DNA from 4 places in the Marinospirillum alkalitolerans genome. Region 4 is predicted to be linked to each of the others. Evidence: predicted binding sites of a transcription regulator. Region 4 holds the regulator's gene; each other region holds the start of a gene.

Region 1 (4,212 bases), on a different contig from region 4:
TCAGTTGATTGCTGGCTGCGATTGGCCAATGCACGGACTTCATCCGCGACGACGGCAAAGCCGCGACCATGCTCACCGGCACGTGCCGCTTCTATGGCTGCATTGAGTGCTAAAAGGTTGGTCTGCTCGGCAATACCGCGAATCACATCCAAAATGCTGCCAATGGATTCCGTATCTTCTTGCAGCTTTTGGATGACCTGAGTGGCCATTTGTACTTCCTCAGCCAGTGAAGTGACCTCTTGGGCGGTTTTGCTGACGACCTCGGCACCTTTTTGGGTGGAGCGATTCGACTCTTCTGCCGCCTGCGCTGCTTGAGCGGCATTTCCGGCAACCTGCATGACGGTGGCGGCCATCTCGGTCATAGCCGCGGCCACCTGATCGGTTTCTTGTTGTTGCTGCTGTACTTGCTGATTGGCTTCGCGACTGGATGCGGCCAGCTCTTCTGAAGCGGCACTCAGCTGATTGCCGGCATCTGCGACCTGTTTGACCAGACTGTGAATCCCATCGACAAAGTGATTAAAGCTGCGCGCTAGATCACCAAACTCATCCTGTCGATCTTCATCCAGCCTTTGTGTCAGATCACCATCTCCTTGTGCGATCTGCTCTAGCGCGAGGCGGGTTGCGTTGACGGGTTGTACCACCATCTTGGCCACCAGCAGCACGATACCCAGCAGTACCAGCAGGATAAACGCAAAGCCACCCAGTAACGAAAGCCGCAGCTGATTGGCTGTTTCCATAACCAACTGTTGCGGCAGCGCCACAGCCAATGACCAGCCACGGGTTGATGCTACAGGGTGATAGGCCACCAGATAATCCCGTTGATTGTGTAGTCTAAGCTGTGCCACGCCTGAATCACCACGCACCATCTGCTGGCTGACTTCAACATAGCGGGGGTTATCCGCCTGCAGTGCATTGCGGCTCATCCGCCAATCTGCTTGGGGATGCGCCAGATAAACACCTTGAGAGTCGATCAGCCAGGCCTGGGCTTGATCTTGTGAAACTTGATCCACTATCCGTGTTAATTGATCCAGCGTGACGGTGGCGGCCAGAATACCGATCACCTGCTGATTGCTGTCTTTGACGGCATGGACAAGGAGCGTGATGGGGTTGCCGCTGGTGCCTGAGCGAGTGGGGTTGGCAATCACCGCTTCACGGCTGCGCTGCACAACAATTTCCTGGAAGTAGGCGCGGTCACCACGCTGGCGTCGATCCAGATTGTGGTAATAAGCCTCGCCCTGTGCATCAACATAAAACATGACCTCAAAACTATTGGGCTGGGCCATAAAGTGCTGTAGCAGCGCAGAGATGGCTTCTGGATCCCCTGAGCTGAAGGTGTCTGTTTGTGTCAGTGAGCGCACAACGGCCATCTGCGAGTCGAGCCAACTGCTGACCAGATCGGCATTGTTCTGTGCTGACTCACGCATGCTGGCTTCAGTCAGTTTAACCACGCGCTGGCTGACCTGCTCGGTCAGTAAAAAGGCAGCAAAAACCAAGCAGAGGGTCAGGGGGGCGCCAAACAGCAGGACAAGCTTTGGGGTCATTTTCAGTCGATTCAGCATAGCAAGCTTCCTTTGTACAGCAAACAGAGCGGATCCATGAGAATATCGCATTCACCTGGAGTGTGTGGTCAACGCTAACGCGCTGATTGAATTTTTAGCAACAAGCCGCCAAGCAGTGTGCCGTTTTTTGCGTCATGCTTGTCGCTCTTGTGTGACAGTCGATAATCAAGTGTAGTTAAGTTTTATTGATCTGCATCTTTGACAGCCGCTGTTTTATTCTTTAGAAAGGCGCGATGAATCGATTCCTGCTACCTCGTCTGCTGTTGCTGAGTGGTTTTTTGCTCTGCTTCAGCCTTGTTGCCGCCCATCCGTTACTGGCTCCGGTACCGCCGCCCCCCGCGATTGATCCGGCTGTGTATCAGCTGGGGCGGGCGCTGTTTCATGATCCGCGCTTGTCAGCGAATCAGCAGGTCAGCTGCGCTAGCTGCCATGATTTAAGCTCGCACGGTGCGGATGCCTTGCCTCTTTCTGTTGGCGTGGATGGTGCGCAGGGGCAGATTCGCGCTTTAACGGTTTACAACGCCAGCTTAAACCCGATGCAGTTCTGGGATGGTCGTGTGCGCACGTTGGAAGAGCAGGTGGATGGCCCCTTGCATGACGTGCTGGAAATGGCGAGTAGTTGGCCAGAGGTGTTGTCGCGTCTGGCAGAAGATCGTCAGTTGGTCGCCGCTTTTGAAGCCGCCTATGCCGAAGGGATGACGCCGCAGACGCTACGTTCAGCCTTGGCCGATTTTCAGCGTACTTTGGTGACGCTGAATTCGCCTTTTGACCTGTGGCTGGCTGGTGAGACGAGCGCAATGGATGCACAGCAGCAGCGCGGCTATCGTTATTTTATCGATTATGGCTGTGTCAGCTGTCACCAGGGTGCTAACTTGGGTGGCAATATGGTGGCGCGGATGGGATCTTTACACAATTATATGGAGTTGAAGGGCGCTGCACTCAATCATGCGGATTTGGGACGTTATCGCTTGACAGGACGCGATGATGATCGCTATGTGTTCCGCGTACCTGGCCTCAGATCGGCCGCCTTGCAAAGCTATTTCTTTCATGATGCCAGTGCCTCAAGTCTGGAAGAGGCGATTGATATGATGGCGCATTATCAGCTCGGTCGTCATTTGCCTGATGAGCACCGCCGTGCCATCGCCGCTTTTTTAACCGCGCTGGTGGGTGAGCATCCTGAACGCCAGGTAGAGCAACCATGAGGCGTCACTGGATCTGGCTGATCCCCCTTCTTTTTCTCGCTGGTTTGCTGCTGATTGCCTTGCTTTTTCAGCAAAATCGCAGTGTGTATCAGCAACAATATCAATTTGCGGTACAGCTATTTAATCAGCTGCGTGAGCTGGATGCAGTCAGTGATCGTGAGATAGTCCAGATCGCCCATGCGCGTGGGCGCAACTATGATCATCTGGCCCAGGCGCGCCAGCAGATTTATCTGGCGCAGCAGGCGCTAGAACAGTGGGCTGAACTGGATGATCCTGTGACCCAAACCCTGCTGAGTAGCTATTTTACCTTGCAGGAGCACAAGGAAGCGCTGGTGCTGGATATTCAGCACTATGCTGCTTTGAGTCGCAATGGCTTGCTGTATTTACCGCAGCTCAATGCAGAGCTCTCCGCACAGGGTGTGATCGGTGAGGCCCAGCGTTATCAACTGCTGAGTGCTTTATACCGTTTTCATCTTTTTGGTGACCTAGCCAGCCTGCATGAAGTCCAGCGTCATCTGGCTGATTTGCAGGCCTTGCCGGTGACCTCGGCCGCCTTGGCTGATTTTAAGCATCATGCCGAACGCAATCTGAGCCATCTGGCACGACTGAGTCAGGATGTGCAGGCGTATTTGTTGATCGAAAGCCGCCCAGTCTTGGATGCTCTAGAGCAACAAAAACAGATCTATTATGCCGAGCGGGTAGCGCTTTTAGAGCGGCGTGCACGCATTATGGTCGGTCTTACTTTGCTCTTGGTGCTGGGCTTAGCCTTGGCTGGCTATCGTTGGCAATTGAGCAGTCAGCAATCGCGTTTAGCCCGTCAGCGCCTAGAAACAGCGGTCAGTGGTTTATCCGAGGCCTTTGCTCTTTTTGATGGCCAAGGTCGTTTGGTCTTGTGTAATCAAGCTTGGCAGCGTACCTATCCGTGGATGAATGAGCAGGAAAGACGCGACTGGTCGCGCTGCTATGCCAGCTTGCAACGCTACTTAAAAGCCAGTGGCTGCCGCGCTTATCTCAAGCCACAAGAAGTCCACCAGTTTTTAGAAGAAACCTATGATGGCCGTTGGTTGCAGGCCAGTGATAGCGGCACACCAGAAGGTGGACGTGTTTGTGTGCGTACAGATATCAGCGGTATACAGCAGAGCCGTCAGGAACTGCGCACTGTGGCGGCGGTGTTTGAGAACTGCAACGAAGCCATTATGGTTGTTGATGCCGCTGTGCGGATTACCTTGGTCAATCCAGCCTTTGAGCGGATTACTGGCTATGCCGCAGCAGAGGTGCTTGGGCAGAACCCTCATCTACTGGCCTCAGGTCGTCATGATCGTGCTTTTTATCGTCAGCTTTGGCTGGCGTTACTGGAGGATGGCCAGTGGAGCGGTGAGATTTGGAATCGGCGGCGTAACGGCGAAATCTATCCGCAGCATCTTTCGATCACGACTTTGCGCAATGCGGCG
Region 2 (4,212 bases), on a different contig from region 4:
TAACCGCCCTGCTCATAGCCAACATAGCCAGGGGGCGCACCAATCAATCGCGCGACTGAGTGTTTCTCCATGAACTCACTCATATCAATGCGCACCATGGCTTCTTCAGTATCAAATAAATAGTGCGCCAGAGATTTACACAGCTCTGTTTTACCCACACCGGTTGGCCCTAAAAAGAGGAAGGAGCCGCTGGGCCGGTTCGGATCAGCCAAGCCCGCTCGCGAGCGACGCACGGCATTGGCGACGGCCAGAACCGCTTCATCTTGGCCGATCACGCGATCATGCAAGGCATCTTCCATGCGCAGCAGTTTTTCACGATCTGACTCCAGCATCTTACTAACTGGAATGCCCGTCCAGCGCGCCACAACCTCGGCAATTTCTTCATCCGTGACTCGGTTGCGCAATAGCTGGTGCTCGATTGAATCAAGCTGATCGGCCATCTGTAAACTGCGCTCCAAGTCAGGAATAATGCCGTACTGTATTTCTGACATCCGCGCCAAATCGCCCTTACGACGTGCGGCTTCTAAATCAAGACGCGCCTGCTCCAGCTGCTGTTTAATCTGCTGAGCACCCTGGAGGCTGGATTTTTCAGAGGTCCAGATTTCCTCAAGATCCGCATACTGACGAGCCAGATCCGTGATTTGCTCTTCAAGATGCTCAAGGCGCTTCACCGTATTAGGATCTGTTTCTTTTTTGAGGGCTTCGCGTTCGATCTTCAGCTGAATCAAACGCCGCTCGAGACGATCCATTTCTTCAGGCTTGGAATCGATCTCCATACGGATACGGCTGGCGGCCTCATCCATCAGGTCGATGGCTTTATCCGGCAGTTGCCGATCCGAGATATAACGGTTAGAAAGACGCGCAGCCGCAATCACGGCGCTGTCGGTAATTTCGACACCATGGTGGACCTCATAGCGCTCTTTCAGGCCCCGCAAAATCGCAATCGCATCTTCTTCACTGGGTTCGCTGACCAGCACCTTCTGGAAGCGACGCTCCAGCGCGGCATCCTTCTCAATATACTGACGATATTCATCTAGCGTGGTGGCCCCAACGCAATGCAGCTCTCCACGCGCCAGCGCAGGCTTGAGCATATTGCCCGCATCCATCGAGCCTTCACCTTTGCCGGCACCGACCATGGTATGCAGCTCATCGATAAAGAGAATGACGCGGCCCTCTTCTTTCGCCAGCTCATTCAAAACACCTTTTAAGCGCTCTTCAAACTCACCACGGAATTTCGCACCAGCAATCAACGCGCCCATATCCAGAGACAAGACTCGTTTATCTTTGAGGCCCTCGGGGACTTCACCATTGACGATGCGCTGCGCCAAGCCTTCGACTATCGCGGTTTTACCCACACCTGGCTCACCAATCAACACGGGGTTATTTTTAGTGCGGCGCTGTAACACCTGAATGGTGCGACGAATTTCATCATCACGGCCAATCACAGGGTCCAACTTGCCCTCTAAAGCGCGTGCAGTCAGATCGATGGTGAACTTCTCCAGCGCCTGACGCTTTTCTTCAGCATTCGGATCGTCGACCGCCTCGCCGCCACGCACCTGATCAATCGCGGCTTCAAGACGCTTTTTATTCAGGCCGGCTTTTTCCAGCGCCTGACTGGTGGCATCTTTCAGCTCTAGCGCCGCCAGGAGCACCAGTTCGCTGGAGATATATTGATCACCACGTTGCTGAGCATCACGATCAGCCAGATTCAGCAGGCGCCCCAGAGTCTGAGAAACCTGCACATTGCCATCATAATGGCTCACTGTTGGGAGGTCTGCGAGCAGCTTCTTCAACTCACTCCGCACGCGAGTGACATCACTCCCCGCTTGTTTAATTAAAGGCGACAGGGGATTGCCTTGCTGATCAAGCAAAGCCAGCACGAGATGGACAGGGGCCAATTCATTATGGCTCTGACCAACGGCCAGAGACTGGGCATCAGCAAAGGCATTTTGCATTTTGCTGGTTAAACGATCGATACGCATGGTTTTTACCTCAATCACTTCATGGACATCACCAGCAGAACTGGTGTGATGTTTGCATCTGATGATTAAGGTGGGGGTCAAGCACGCAGATTCAAGCGCTCGGGCAGGATATTTCTCCGCCGACTCGGTCTCATTTGTCCTAGATCAAACCCTGCCCTTGGCTTCAGTCTAAGGGGTATCCAACCAGATCACACTCGCCATCCGGCCCGTCGCCTGACCATCGCGTCGGTAGGAGTAAAAGCGCTCTGCATCCACAAAACTGCACAGGTTGCCGCCAAAAATCTGCGTCACACCAACAGCCTGCAAACGCTGCCGCGCGAGACGATAGAGATCCGCCATATAGTGTTTCAAGCGATAAGGGCTGGGCACAAAAGCGGCGGCAGCTTCTGGATGCCCATCCACAAAGGCTTGACGCACCTCTGCACCGACTTCAAACACCCGCGCGCCAATCGCTGGCCCTAGCCAGACCAGCAGTTCTTCAGGCGGCACCGCCATTTCAGCCACTGTATTTTCGAGCACGCCAGCGGCCAGCCCACGCCAACCCGCATGGGCCACACCGACAACCGTGGCACGGCGATCACAAAAAAAGACCGGCAGGCAATCTGCTGTCAGCACAACACAGGCGTAATCACCGCTGCGCGCAATGGCTGCATCGGCCTGCGAGCCAGGCGCAAAATGGCTCAACACCTGAGTGGAATGGGTTTGCTCTAGCCAGTTGAGTGGCCGCCCGCCTGTTGCATCAACCAGCTGTTGTCGACACAAGGCCACCTGCTGCGGATCATCACCAACATGATCGGCAGGATTGAATCCATCGTAAGGAGGCTGGCTCGGGCCATATTCACGCGTGGTCACCCAGGCTTTCACCTGTTCAGGAGCTGGCCATTGTGGATAGAGTCGAGCGGGTGACAGAGCATGGAGCGCTGCGCCAGTCGCGTCGCCTTGTGTCTTCATGATTAACGAGCCTCGCGTGTGTCTTCCGCCAGCAGGGCCAGCAGTAGCTGCATATCCTCAGGCATCGGCGCTTGCCACTGCTGAGGCTGCTGATGTTCAGGGTGAAGGAGCTTGAGGCTACGAGCATGCAGCGCTTGGCGCGGGAAGGCACGCAAAAACTGCTTCAACTCTTCACCAGCGCCAGCAGGTAACTTCAAACGCCCGCCATACTGAGGATCACCCACCAAAGGGTGCTTTAAGTGAGACAGGTGCACCCGAATCTGATGGGTTCGGCCTGTCTCCAACTGACAGCGCACATGGGTGTGCGCACGATAACGCTCGACAACACGATAGTGCGTCACGGCAGGCTTACCACCAGAAACCACCACTGCCTGACGTTGACGATCTTTCGGATGACGGCCAATCGGGGCATTGATCGTGCCCCCACTGATCAAAGAACCCAGTACAACCGCATCATACTCACGCCCCATAGAGCGATCTTGCAACTGAGCGACCAACGAGGTTTGTGCTTGAAGTGTTTTGGCCACGACCATCAGGCCGGAGGTGTCTTTATCGAGACGATGCACGATCCCTGCTCGTGGTAAATCCTCAAGCTGAGGGCAATGATAGAGCAGGGCATTCAGCAGGGTGCCATCCGCATGACCTGCTGCTGGATGCACGACCATACCCGCTTCTTTATTAATCACCAGTAACGCATCATCCTCATGCACGATATCCAAGGCGATCTGTTGCGGGACATCGCGTGTCTGGATCTCTTGCTGGGCTTCAATCACCAGCAGATCGCCTGCCATCACCTTGTCCTTCGGCTTGAGAGGGGCACCGTTACGCAACAAGGCGCCTTCTTTAAGCCACTGCTGTAATTTGGCACGCGAGAAATCAGTAAAGAGTTCAGCAGCGGCCTGATCGGCACGCTTACCGGCAAGATGAATAGGAACGGGAGCCTGCTGGGCAATCTTCTGGGTCATAAACCTGATCTTAAGTAGAGAGAGTGAAGAATCACTGCGCTGATATCAGCGCCTTTTTAAATTGACTCGAACTTCATGCTTGTTTTCGTTATTCTAGCATCCAGAAGAGATTCAAGCTCGATCTCACTGGTTTTAGACGACTTAGAGATACCTATGCGTGCTTTTTTGATTGATCAACACCGCTCGACCCTCACCGCACTGCTGCTTCTGATCTGCCTTTCGCTCCTCGCTGGCTGCGCCACACGCATTCCTGATGATCAAAAGACAGAAGCGCAGATTTATCAAGAAGCTCAAGAAGCCTTGGATCGTGAGCG
Region 3 (4,212 bases), on a different contig from region 4:
ACCTCTGGCCATCAGCAGCTTGCCGAATTCATCATAAATCGGCCAAGGCACCGGCCGGTTCACCTTTAAGTGCTCGGGTGTGATGCGTGATAATTCAAAGTCTCGCAGCAACATAGGGTTATCCTTGCAATCCTTCTGCCCCTAAACGGGTTGACCTGCATAGATCGACTGGAGAAAGTCTCCGCCGCACTGCAAGGCCTCAAACCAATCTAAAAATGCGCTGACCTGCTCCTCGGCAAACATGGCCCCATGCTGTGGCACAATCATCTTGACCGGAAGCGCGCGCACCTGTTGCACCCAATGACGACAGACCGCATTGGAGTGCATATAGCGCTGATGAAAAGACAGCATATAGCGGGTGTGCTCTTCAAAATCCTCAACGAATAAAGCACGCTGACCCGCTGGGAAAATCGAGGCACCAATATCGCCGCTGAATAGAATTCCTGAGCGCTCATCAAAAACACTAAAGTTACCTTCGCTATGCAGAAAGTGCGCGGGCAACAGATGCAAATGATCACCTGAAGGCAGGGGTAGACGCAGGCCTTGATCCGGAATCGGTTCAACATGCTCCGGCTCATCCAAGCCAAAGTGAGACACAAAATGCAGCCACAGACGTGAGATCAAAAGCTTGGCATCACTGATTTTCATCCAATAGGGTGCCGAAGAGCAGACATCAGGGTCTTGGTGGGTGGCAATCAAGGTCGTAATCTGCCGCGGATGCAGGTAGCGACTGACCTGCTCAAGCACCTGATGAAAGACATAGCTGCCACCGGGATCAAACAGCACGCCTTGGTCGCGATTAATAATCAGACACTGGTTGGTTTGCACAAAAGAACTGGCCTGTTCTTCTTCCTCCCAACCGAACCAGACAAACTGATGTTCATCATCTTCATAAAGAAGGCGGCTGGCTTCAAGACGCTCACTCATCCTTTGCTTCTCCCTGGTTTGATGCTCGCTCGTCCTTCGGTCTTCCCTCTAGGTCCGATAGATCGATGGGCACCTGAGACTAAAAACCATAAAACTCATCCAGCAAATCTGTGCCACATTGCAGGTTTTCTAACCATGTCAAAAAGGCAGGAATATGCTCTTTCCCGATCACGGCACCATGTTGAGGAACGATCATTTCAACCGGATATTGACGCACCATCGCTACCCATTTACGCAATGCAGCATTGTTGCCCATATAGCGGCGATGAAACCCCTCGGTGTAGGCTAGGTGCTCCTCCCAATCCTTGACCATTAAATAACGCTCACCCTTAGGAAAAACAGCCGCACCTATATCACCAGAAAACAAAATCTTCGAGCGGGTATCGTAGAAACTAAAGTTGCCTTCACTATGCAAAAAATGAGCAGGCAGCAGCACGATTTCACCGCCAGCGGGCAGCTTGATCATCTTGCCCTTGTCTTCTATCGCGATCAGTCGTGTTGGATCACTAAAGCCAAAATGGGACACAAAGCGTATCCACAGGCGTGAGACGAGCAAACGGGCACGGGTCGCCTTCAACCAAAGAGTCACCGAGGAGAGCACATCTGGATCTTGATGGGTGGCGAGCAGATAGCGTATCTGATCCAGCGGTAGATACTTGCTCACTTCTGCTGCGACTTCTGAAAAAATAAAAGCACCACCTGGATCAAACAAGTAACCCTGATCCTGATTGATGACTAAAACCTGATTGGATTGCACCAAACTTTCTTCTGCATCTGGATCTTCCCAACCGAACCAAATGACCTGGTGCTCATCATCCTCAAATAAGACATGACTACTTTCTACCATCTCGGACTCCATGTGCAGGGTAAAAAATCCCACTTATTATTTATAGCATCCTAACAAAAATAAGGCGTTGACACATAACAAAGAACCCAGCATTGCGCTGGGTTCTATGATCGGTTTCAGCTGAACTCGTGGAGTAGCTTTAAATCAAAGCGAGGCTTGGTGCGAACCTGCTCGTGATGTCCACCAGAAGCGTCTTAGGCCGCCTCTTGATTCGTGGCAGGCAAAAGACGGGCAATCAATAAACCCAGCTCAAAAAGCAGCCACAGTGGAATAGCCAGCAGGGTTTGTGAGAAGGGATCTGGCGGTGTCAGCAACATGGCAACGACAAAGCAGCCTAAGATCACATAGAGGCGCTTTGAGGCCAGGCTTTTTACATCCGTTGCCCCAGCTTTAATCAATAACACTGTGGCAATCGGCACTTCAAAAGCCACACCAAAGGCAAAAAAGATCTTCAGTACAAAACTCAGATAGGCGTTGATATCCGTCATGACCCCAACCGTTTCAGGCGCAGCCGCAATAAAAAACGGGAAAAGAATGGGGAACACCACATAATAAGCAAAAGCGATACCGGCATAAAAAAGCAGGATGCTGGAAACCAATAAAGGAATAGCGAGCTTCTTTTCCTGCTCATACAAGCCTGGGGCAATAAAAGCCCAGATTTGATACAGGATATAGGGGATGCTCAATATAAAAGCGACATATAGCGTCAGCTTAAAGGGCGCGAAAAAGGGCGAAGTCACCTCAGTGGCAATCATATGACCACCTTCAGGCAAAATACCTCTTAACGGCTCAGAGACAAACAGATAGATATCATTCGCGAAATACACCAGACACAAGAAGGCCAAGATCACGGCAATCACAATCCGCAGTAGCCGATCACGCAACTCCATCAAGTGCTCAACAAGAGGCGCGTGGGCTTCTGTCGATGAAGGCTTGGAGGGATCCGCACTCATTGAGGTGTATCCTTGGTCACATTTGACTGGGTGGGCGTGCTGGCGACATCAGAGGCAGGCTCGGTTGTGGCAGGTGCTTCTGGCGGCTGATGATGGATCGAATCTGGCGTTGAGGGCAGAGCCTCTGATGCGGCAGTCTCTTGCACCATCTCCTGCTCAGCCTGTACCAAGCCGGCCTTGACGCGCTGCTCATGCTCAGCCAAACGCTGGCGCATTTCTTCAAGCTGCAACTGCTGATTCACCTCTTGTTGGATGCCCGCCACAGAGCGCTTAATGCGTCCAATGTACAGGCCCAGCGTGCGGGCAGCCTGAGGCAAGCGTTGGGGGCCTAAAACCAATAGGCCCACCACCGCCACCAGCAGCAATTCTAAAAAGCCAATATCAAACATAGGTTGATGCTGCCTTATTTTTGCTCTTGCTCAGAACGTGTTGTGCTGCTTGTCGTCTCATCAACACGCTTGGCTTCGACATCCAGACTTTCTGGCTGGCGTTTTTCTTGCTGCTGAGCAGGTTGATCTGCCTGCTGCTCGCCATCTTTGAGTGCTGACTTAAAGCCCTTGACGGCACTGCCTAAATCCGAGCCCAAACCACGGAGTTTTTTGGTCCCAAAAATCAAGATAATAATGCCGAGTACGATCAGTAACTGCCAAATGCTAATGCCACCTAAACCCATGATTTTGCTCCACTCTACAGATCTATCTACGCTGGTTTATCCAGCTGTTTTGACTTCACCAATCTTCAAATCAGGCGCCGGTAACGCGTGATGTTGAGGGACGGCTGGCTTTTTCATCTAAACCAGAGACACCCATTCTTCTTGCCAGTTCGTCCAGCACCTGCTGGTGGCTCAATCCTAAATGAGAAAGCATGACCAAGGTATGAAACCACAGGTCAGCCGTCTCACTAATCACTTCGCGATGATCTCCGCTCAGGGCGGCATCCTTAGCGGCGAGCAAGGTTTCGGTGGCTTCTTCACCGACCTTCTCTAGAATCTTGTTCAGTCCACGACTATGGAGCTGGGCAACGTAAGAAGAAGCTGGATCAGCATGGCGACGTTCTTCAAGTTGCTGCTCGAGCTGCTCTAAAAAATGGATCATTTGTTTATCACTCAAAAACTGGGGCCATGGGTTTCAACACCTCTGCCCTTGGGTCTTGATCAGCAGGTAGGCAAGGATAGCCTAAAGACCCGCACCATACCATAGGCCACTGGTTTAACGCCGCAGCAGTAAAAAGAGCCCTAGACCACCGAAAAGCCACGGCCAACCCGCCCAATCCTGTAAGCGCTCCCAAGGCAAATCCAGCCCTAAAGCGGCAGCCAGTAGCAGCAAAACACCACCAACCAGCACCTGTCCCGGGCGGCGACTGGCTTGGCGTATTTCCTGCTGTAAAGCCTGTAGGCTGGCTTGCTGCTGTTGCTGAGCCTCTTGCCAGCCTTGCCATTGACGTAGCGTTTCATGCGCCAGCTGAGGCAGTTCTGGAATCTGCTCC
Region 4 (4,212 bases):
TGATGCTGGTCTTGATGGCGGCGTATATCGGTCAGTGGTGGATGGGGCTGTTGAAGGTTGAAGCGCTGGGAAAAGGTTTATGGCGACGTCTAGAGCCGATCGGACGTCGGCTGATGCCAGTGACCCACCCTCTGCAAGCCTTGGGTATTGGCCTCGTTTGGGGCTGGTTGCCCTGTGGCTTGGTCTATTCCATGTTGATTTTGGCGCTCAGTAGCGGCAGTGCACTGCATGGCGCGATATTAATGCTCTTTTTTGGCCTTGGCACCTTGCCGACCCTGCTCTTGACCGGGGCGCTAGCGCAGCAGTTGATGACCTATCTGCGCCAAGGCTTCTGGCGTCAGTGCTCAGCACTGTTGTTACTGGTTTTTGCGCTACTGCAAGCCTGGCCTTTATTGGGATTGAACCGAATTTTTTAAATAGAGATACTGATCATGAAGAATGTTGATTTTGACCAGTTTGAATGGAATGCCGCCTTAATCGAGCGCTATAACCTCGCTGGTCCACGCTATACGTCTTATCCTACGGCACCTCAGTTTCATGCTGGTTTCGATGCCGAAGCCTATCGTCAGGCGCTGATCGACAGCAATGCCAGCCAGGCACCCTTGTCGCTTTATTTTCATATCCCCTTTTGCGCCAAGGTGTGCTTTTACTGTGGCTGCAATAAAATTGCGACGGGCGATACCTCGCGCTGCGGCCCTTATCTTGAGCGCCTGTATCAAGAAATGGATCAGATTGCCGCAGTGGTGGATACCTCGCGACCTGTGCATCAGCTGCACTGGGGCGGTGGCACGCCTACTTTTCTTTCACATCAGCAGATGCGAGAGCTGATGCAGCAGACTCGAGCCCGCTTCCAACTGCGTGATGATGACCAAGGCGACTACTCAATAGAGATCGATCCGCGCGAAATCCAGCCAGATACCCTGCCTTTATTGCGTGAGCTGGGCTTTAACCGCATGAGCTTTGGTTTACAGGATTTAAATCTGCAGGTGCAGCAGGCTGTGAACCGTGTCCAGCCGCGTGAGATGACTGAGGGGGCGTTGCAGCAAGCACGCGAGCTAGGCTTTCGCTCTTTAAATCTGGATTTGATCTACGGTTTGCCGCATCAAACCCCGGAGAGTTTTGCGCAGACCGTGGAAGAGGTGATCGACATGTCGCCAGATCGCCTCTCCGTTTTCAACTATGCGCACCTGCCTGAACGTTTTAAACCTCAGCGGCGGATTCGTGCCGAGGATCTGCCCAGTCCAGAGCATAAGCTGTTGATTCTGGAGCAAACCATTCGCCGCCTAGTCGAAGCTGGCTATGTCTATATCGGTATGGATCACTTCGCCAAGCCCACAGATAGCCTCGCGATTGCACAGCGAGAGGGGCGTTTACATCGCAATTTTCAGGGTTATACCACCCACTCAGATTGTGATTTGATCGCGATGGGCGCTTCCTCAATTAGCCAGGTGGGGCCGACCTATGCGCAGAACCATCATGATACTGAAGGCTATGAGGCACAGATCAGCCAAGGCCAGCTCGCGACTTTGCGTGGCCTGGTCTTGACGCAAGATGATATACTGCGCCGTGCAGTGATTAACCAATTAATCTGCCATTTTGCACTCGATACCCAGGCCTGGAGTCGCACTTGGGGCGTGGCATTTAACGATTATTTTGCCTCTGAGTTGGCTGCGCTGAAAACGCACGAGCAGGATGGCTTAATTGAGATTCGCCCTGAAGGATTAAGGGTGACGCCTGCTGGTCGTTTATTGATTCGCAGCCTGTGCATGGTCTTTGATGCTTATCTTGACCAGCCGAGTCTGGGCCGTGCTTTTTCACGAATTATCTGATCTGATTGCGAGAGATCAATCAGCGTGGTAAAAAGGATTGATCTCCAGCATGACATACATAAGAGGGAGACGACACCATGACGAGTCGCCAAATGAAAGGAAGTGGTCTGATATTCAGTAAGGAAACCCGCTGTATGACATGCAGCCTGAGTTCCCTGTGTTTGCCCCTCTCGTTGAACCTAGAGGATATCGATCAATTAGATCGCATTATTAAACGCCGCCAGCCACTAAAAAAGGGTGAGCATCTCTTCCGTCAGGGTGATCCCTTTGATTGTGTTTACGCGGTGCGCTCAGGCAGTCTCAAAAACTACATCATGACGAATGATGGTGAAGAACAGATCACCAACTTTCACCTGCCGAGCGAGCTGGTAGGGCTGGATGGGATCGACTGCGCCAGTTATCCCATCTCATCAAAAGCGCTTGAAACCACGACCGTTTGCGAGATCCCTTTTAGTCGTCTGCAAGAGTTGTCGCTCGAGTTGCCAGATTTGCGTCAGCAGCTGCTGAGCTGTATGAGTAAAGAAATACGCGATGATAAGCAGATGATGCTCTTGCTGTCTAAGAAAAACGCTGAAGAGCGGGTAGCCACCTTGCTCGCCAATCTCTCGAGCCGCTTTAAGCGCCGTGGCTACTCTCCTTATACCTTCCGCTTGCCTATGTCGCGTAATGAGATAGGGAACTATCTTGGCTTGGCTGTTGAAACAGTCAGCCGTGTGTTTACGCGCTTTCAGGCGATGCAGGTGATCGCAGTGAATGGCAAAGAAGTGCATATTACTGATCGCCCACAGTTGCTGGAAATGGCGGGCTTGGCCGATTGTGAAGCAGAGTCCAAGTTGGTCGCACACGGTTAACAGTGGGATGATGCTGGCGTCTGTAGAGCAAGGTGTGCGCGCTCTGCAAGCTGAGTGGAGTCAAGGAGGTAGGTATGCTCGATGATTTTGAACTCAAGCAAAAGGTCACCTTGTATCAGGATTTTCCTAAAAAGGGTTATCACATGCGTGATTTATCCGGCTTACTGGATGATCCTAAGGCCCTGCAACTGATCACTGATACCTTTGTGCATCGCTATTTGGATGCCCAGCTGACACGTATTGTGGCCCTGAAAGGACGAGGTACCATGTTTGCTGCGGTTTTGGCTTATCGCTTGAATCTGCCTTTAGTGGTGATTCGTGATCTAGGCGAAGAGCCGGGAGAGGTGCTCTATGAGCGGGCCCCTAGTGCAGCAGGCGAGCGAACCCTTGAAATGCGTGTCGGTGCTGTGCAGTCAGAGGATCAGGTGCTGCTGTTTGACGATATTCTGTCCAGCGGTGCCACGCTGCTGGCCGCCGCATCATTGATTCGCCGCCAGGGAGCACAGATTTATGAGGTGGCAACGCTGATTGATCTGCCCGATCAGGGAGGGAGTGAGCGCTTACAGGAGATAGACGTCTCGACCTATGCGCTGATGGCCTTTGCACAGGATCAGGCTTAGTCAGAGAGCGGGCTCAGGTGCCATGACCTGCGCCCGCTGATGTTTAGGCTGGGTGAGAGAGGGTATCAACCAGTTGAATCCTTTGTGCCAGCTGAGCCTTCTGCTTGGCTTCTAATCCAACAAAATCAAAGAGTTGACGATCGGCCAGCTGTGACGGCGCGACGTTTTGTAGCGCGTTAAAAATAGTCTCGCTGCGCCCAGGAAATTGCTTATCCCAATCCTGGAGCATCTCTTTAATGACCTGGCGCTGTAAGTTTTCCTGCGAGCCGCATAGGTTACAGGGGATGATTGGAAACGCCATCATCTGTGCAAAGGTGGCGATATCCTTCTCTTTACAGTAGGCCAGTGGGCGAATCACCACATTTTTGCCATCATCAGACAGCAGCTTGGGTGGCATGGCTTTTAAGCTGCCGCCAAAGAAGAGATTTAAAAACAGGGTTTCGAGCAGATCATCGCGATGATGCCCAAGCGCAATTTTCGTGGCCCCTATTTCTTCGGCAAAACCATAGAGGCTACCGCGTCTGAGTCGCGAACAAAGGCCGCAGGTGGTTTTGCCTTCAGGAATAATCTCTTTGACGATGCTATAGGTGTCTTTTTCAAGAATATGAAATGGCACCCCGATCTCAGTCAGATAAGCAGGAAGAATATGTTCAGGAAAGCCTGGTTGCTTTTGGTCGAGGTTGACGGCAACCAGCTCAAAGCGCACTGGAGCACTTTTCTGTAAACCCATTAATAGATGCAGCAAGGTAAAAGAGTCTTTGCCGCCAGAGAGGCAGACCATGACCTTATCGCCTTCCTGGATCATATTGAAGTCTGCAATCGCTTGTCCTGCCTGGCGGCGCAGGCGTTTTTGGAGCTTATTAAATTCTTTTTTGGCCTTGGGAAGGAGTTCTTGCATCTGCGGCACCTATT

Evidence for each region. Region 4 encodes FNR, which switches genes on or off when oxygen is low (the NO sensors DNR and NnrR bind a similar motif). Its sites were predicted from a motif close to TTGATNTANATCAA; they were not measured.
Region 1: a site for FNR is predicted at 1,745-1,758, ahead of V6U78_RS10545 (cytochrome-c peroxidase). Genes of this name have one in related genera too.
Region 2: a site for FNR is predicted at 2,117-2,130, ahead of clpB (ATP-dependent chaperone ClpB). Genes of this name have one in related genera too.
Region 3: a site for FNR is predicted at 1,842-1,855, ahead of V6U78_RS06150 (oxygen-binding di-iron domain-containing protein). Genes of this name have one in related genera too.

The regions. Positions count from the first base shown of each region.
Region 1 is NZ_JBANFI010000006.1:68,930-73,141, forward strand. Features, by position in the region: gene V6U78_RS10540 (methyl-accepting chemotaxis protein) at 1-1,559, opposite strand, end outside; gene V6U78_RS10545 (cytochrome-c peroxidase) at 1,793-2,761, shown strand; gene V6U78_RS10550 (EAL domain-containing protein) at 2,758-4,212, shown strand, end outside.
Region 2 is NZ_JBANFI010000010.1:37,002-41,213, reverse strand. Features, by position in the region: gene clpB (ATP-dependent chaperone ClpB) at 1-1,982, opposite strand, end outside; gene pgeF (peptidoglycan editing factor PgeF) at 2,151-2,933, opposite strand; gene rluD (23S rRNA pseudouridine(1911/1915/1917) synthase RluD) at 2,936-3,898, opposite strand; gene V6U78_RS12320 (outer membrane protein assembly factor BamD) at 4,052-4,212, shown strand, end outside.
Region 3 is NZ_JBANFI010000003.1:263,120-267,331, forward strand. Features, by position in the region: gene V6U78_RS06140 (HD-GYP domain-containing protein) at 1-114, opposite strand, end outside; gene V6U78_RS06145 (oxygen-binding di-iron domain-containing protein) at 142-927, opposite strand; gene V6U78_RS06150 (oxygen-binding di-iron domain-containing protein) at 1,007-1,774, opposite strand; gene tatC (twin-arginine translocase subunit TatC) at 1,969-2,727, opposite strand; gene tatB (Sec-independent protein translocase protein TatB) at 2,724-3,116, opposite strand; gene tatA (Sec-independent protein translocase subunit TatA) at 3,131-3,400, opposite strand; gene V6U78_RS06170 (phosphoribosyl-ATP diphosphatase) at 3,471-3,821, opposite strand; gene ubiB (ubiquinone biosynthesis regulatory protein kinase UbiB) at 3,936-4,212, opposite strand, start outside.
Region 4 is NZ_JBANFI010000001.1:457,313-461,524, forward strand. Features, by position in the region: gene V6U78_RS02055 (sulfite exporter TauE/SafE family protein) at 1-416, shown strand, start outside; gene hemN (oxygen-independent coproporphyrinogen III oxidase) at 432-1,829, shown strand; gene fnr (fumarate/nitrate reduction transcriptional regulator Fnr) at 1,964-2,680, shown strand; gene V6U78_RS02070 (purine phosphoribosyltransferase family protein) at 2,755-3,300, shown strand; gene ttcA (tRNA 2-thiocytidine(32) synthetase TtcA) at 3,344-4,198, opposite strand.